2 regions of the Chitinibacter mangrovi genome follow, and region 1 is predicted to be linked to the other one. Evidence: predicted binding sites of a transcription regulator. Region 1 holds the regulator's gene; the other holds the start of a gene.
What was found. The regulator FNR, encoded in region 1, switches genes on or off when oxygen is low (the NO sensors DNR and NnrR bind a similar motif). The targets are predictions, from matches to a motif close to TTGATNNNNATCAA.
Positions count from the first base shown of each region.

Region 1 (2,203 bases):
AATAAAACAGACAGGCTACAGTTTCGAGCCTCGATTTCTCAGGCACGGCTTTGCCGTGACTTGGCAGTGCTGATATCCCACTTTGTCAGTAGCCTGAAACGCCACCTTCGGGTGGCGTTTTTTTATGGTGTTGTGGATGTGTTTAATACTGAGCCAGCAAGCGCGCCAGCTGCTCAGCCGGAGCCTGATTGCTTGCTGAAAAGGCACCAAAGAAGTTGCTGGTTTGCGGGTGGTGGGGGATAAATGCTTCGTCAGGATAGTCGGCCAGAAAACGGCGAGAAATGCTGGCCATGGTCTGGATCTGTAGTTGTTGCTGAGCCATTAGTGAGGCCAGCTGGGCAATCAGATCGGCCTGTGTGAGGGTGTGATCCAGTGCCTTGGCTTGCGTGTTTGCCTCTGATAGCAGTCTCCAGTCCAGAAATGGCGGCGCGCCTTGCGGAGTGAGCAGTGTATGCCAAAGCTGGTTGATGTATCCGCATGAGCCCAGCGGCCCAATATGGAGCCAGCCATTGTGGATGGGTGCCAGATGGTCGATCAGGCTGGCCGCCTCGGTCAGTTGTGCATTGTTGCCGCTGGCCAGCGTGATAAAGCCGTGGCTCGGGGCGATCGGGGAAGGGACGAGCAGCAAATCAAGCAGATTGGGATGGCTGGCTTGCAGGCGATGCACGTATTGATCATCAGGCGCCTGCACTAGCAAAACCTGCGCACCGCTGGCGATGCCCTGTAGCTGGCTGCTCAGAGGATGCAGGCTGTAGCTGTGCACAGGCGGATGAAAGCCAAGCCGCGCTGAGATTAGGGGTATAAGCTGGGAAGGGGCTACTAGATGAGTGTGCATCAATATACCCCTTTGGGTAAATTACTCGTCGTGGCAGGTATTGAGTAGTTTTTTCAAGCTGTCGATGTTCTCCAGCTCGATCAGGCGGTTTTGTACCTTGATAAAGCCCTGATCCTGGAATTTGGACAAGGTGCGGCTCACCGTTTCCAGCTTCAAGCCCAGATAGCTACCGATTTCTTCGCGAGTCATGCGCAAATGAAAGCTGCTGGACGAATAGCCTCGAATGGCAAAGCGTTGCGACAGATTAAGCAAAAATGCCGCCAGACGCTCTTCGGCTTTCATATTGCCCAGTAATAGCATCACGCCATGATCGCGAACGATTTCGCGGCTCATCACTTTATGGAAGTGGCGTTGCAGCAGCGGGATTTCGCGTGACAGTTCTTCAATATCATTAAATGGTAGCTCGCAGACTTCACTGTCTTCCAGCGCAATCGCGTCGCAAGTATGCACATCCGTGCTGATCGCATCCATGCCCATCAATTCGCCCGACATATGGAAGCCGGTCACTTGCTCGCGGCCATCTTCCGAAATCACGCTGGCTTTGAAAAAGCCCAAGCGGATAGCGTAGAGCGAACGGAATGGCTCACCTGCACGATACAGCGCCTCGCCGCGTTTGACCGGGCGGGCCTGTGTGATGATGCCATCCAGCTCCTGCATTTCCTCCGGCGACAGACCCAAAGGCAGACAGAGTTCACGCAAGCTGCAGTTGGTGCATGAATTGCGCAGATGGCGTGGTGACATGTCGCGAACTTGGATCGGGGAAATCATGGGACTCTCACAAGATGATAGTTAAAACAGGCAGGGTAAGTATTGTACCTCTCCGAAGAGGTAGATACCCCACTGTCAGTGCAAGGAACTTGATATGGATCAAGCTCAATCATTGTACTAGCTTTTAAGCTGCGCCAGCTAGCTTGAGTTTGCACCCGCTCCGGCGTGATTTTGTGGCAATCATTTCAGCGGCGCTCTGCTTGGTCAAGCCAGCATGAAGACAAAGTCGCTTGGCACAGTCTGTCACGTAAGGCCGCGGCAAAGCATCTCGGGATAGCCCGAAGCAATAAAAAAACAGCGCAACAATCAAGGCAGAATACACAATGGGCAAGGAATTAATACAGGGTCTCGGTGGGGTTGAATTCGATCGCGAGCTGATTGTTCGTTACGATGGCAAGGGCCCGCGTTATACCTCTTACCCCACGGCAGACCGCTTTACTGAAGTGGTCAGTAGCGAGCAGTACGCACAGATTTTGCAGCAGCGCCTGCCCGGCGCTTTGCTTAGCCCACTGTCTCTTTATTTTCACATCCCTTTCTGCAATACCATATGTTACTACTGTGGCTGTAACAAAATCATTACAAAAGACACGAGCAAGGCCG
Region 1 covers NZ_CP157355.1:3,190,234-3,192,436, forward strand. The annotation lists gene ABHF33_RS15055 (hypothetical protein) at 143-835, opposite strand; gene fnr (fumarate/nitrate reduction transcriptional regulator Fnr) at 857-1,603, opposite strand; gene hemN (oxygen-independent coproporphyrinogen III oxidase) at 1,927-2,203, shown strand, end outside.

Region 2 (2,203 bases), 1.2 Mb from region 1:
CATTGCGTAGTCGTCATTGCCGCGTGAAGCAAAGCGCGCATACAAGCTCGTTGCCATCACTGGGGCAGGTACGCCCAGCTCAACCGATTCCAGCACCGACCAACGACCTTCACCAGAATCAGGCACGTAGGCGTTCAAATCGGCCAATTCAACGTCATGCGAGAATGATTCTGCCACCAAGTCGAGCAACCATGAGCGCACGACCGAGCTATGGCGCCAGGTTTCGGCGATTTCAGCCACGTCCAGATCGAATTCTTTCTTCGCCTTGAGCATTGCAAAGCCTTCGGCAAACGCTTGCATCATGCCGTATTCAATGCCGTTATGCAGCATTTTGGTGTAGTGGCCAGAGCCAGCAGGGCCGGTGTGCGTCCAGCCGCGAGTCGCATCGGGAGCCAAGATTTTCATAAATGGCGTGGCGATTTCAGCGGCATCTTTATCACCACCAAACATCAAACAATAACCATTCTGCAAGCCCCAAACGCCGCCAGAAACACCAGCATCAACAAATTTGATATTCAGCTCAGCCAATTCAGCCGCATGGCGCTGGCTGTCTTTATACATGGCGTTCGCGCCGTCGATGATCAAGTCGCCAGGCGCGAGCAGGGTTTTCATTTCGGCAAACGCGGCTTCAGAAATATCACCCGATGGCAGCATCAGCCACACCACGCGCGGCGTTGGCAGCGCAGCGATCAATTCAGGCACAGAAGCAAAGGCACGGAAGTTGGCTTCTTCTTTTGCCAAGCCTTCACGCGTCTCAGCGCTGACATCAAAGCCAAACACATTGGCTCCGCCACGCGCGAGACGGCGCGCCATATTGCCGCCCATTTTGCCCAAACCGATCATTGCGATATTCATTGTGTAATCCCTTCTAGGTGTCCAACTGCGGACGGATAGCCCGTAGTGTGCCTGTAGCCAGTAATCATTCGTACCCGTATTTTCTAGCAAGACAGGCCGCACGCCAAGCCAGTTTTGCACTAATTGCCTAATTAATTTACTGAATTCAGCGTTTTTGCCGCAAATAGGCACGAAATCCCTGCAGCTGATCGGCCATGCATCACTTTGGAACTACTCCCTTTCAGCCAAAAGCAGTGACACAAAATTTGACCTGCATTAAAGCCATGCTGGCGCGCAGGCTCTAAGCTGCACTTTCTGCATACAGCTAGAAAATCGGGATATTGCGATGTCCGCTGCCACACTGCCTGAACTGATTTGCCCTGCCGGCAGCCTGCCCGCACTGAAAGCCGCCGTCGATCACGGTGCCGATGCGGTGTATCTGGGGTTTAAAAATGCCACCAATGCGCGCAATTTTGCCGGGCTCAATTTCACCGATACGCAAATCCGCAGCGGCATTGAATACGCCCAGTCGCGTGGCCGAGAGGTACTGGTGGCGATCAATACCTACGCACAGGCAGGCCGCGTCAAAGAATGGCATGCCGCGATTGATGCCGCCGCCGACGCCGGTGCTAATGCGGTCATCCTGGCCGACTTGGGCTTGCTTGACTATGCAATGCGCGTGCATCCGCAGCTCAATCGCCATTTGTCGGTGCAGGGCTCGGCAACCAATTTTGAAGCGGTGAATCTGGCGCAGGATTATTTTGGCATTCGCCGCGCCGTGCTACCACGCGTGCTGATGCTACCGCAGGTGGAATACGTGATTAAAAACACGACGGTTGAGATTGAAGTTTTCGGCTTTGGTAGCTTATGCGTCATGGCCGAAGGGCGCTGTATTTTATCGAGCTATGCAACGGGCGAGTCACCAAATACCCATGGGGTGTGTTCGCCTGCAAGCCATGTGCAATGGCTTCCGCAGGGCAATACTATGGATACACGGCTCAATGGCATATTGATCGATCATTTCGAGGCTGGTGAGCCGACCGGTTATCCAACACTGTGCAAAGGGCGTTTTGAAGTGAACGACGCCACTTATTATGCACTGGAAGAACCGACCAGCCTGAACGCCTTATCGGTGTTGCCAGAGCTATTACGGATTGGCGTGCGTGCGATCAAAGTGGAAGGCCGCCAGCGCAGTCCGGCCTATACCGCTGAAGTCACCAAAACATTGCGCGCCGCGCTTGATGCCGCCGCTGACCCGCGCTACACGGTCAAGCCCGCGTGGCAACAGGCACTGGACAAGGTGTCAGAAGGCCACCAGCAAACACTGGGTGCCTATAGCCGGCCATGGCGCTAAGCGGTAGCCCTTTGA
Region 2 covers NZ_CP157355.1:2,011,226-2,013,428, reverse strand. The annotation lists gene gnd (phosphogluconate dehydrogenase (NAD(+)-dependent, decarboxylating)) at 1-855, opposite strand, end outside; gene ubiU (ubiquinone anaerobic biosynthesis protein UbiU) at 1,181-2,188, shown strand; gene ABHF33_RS09565 (hypothetical protein) at 2,185-2,203, opposite strand, start outside.
Region 2: a site for FNR is predicted at 1,101-1,114, ahead of ubiU (ubiquinone anaerobic biosynthesis protein UbiU). Genes of this name have one in related genera too.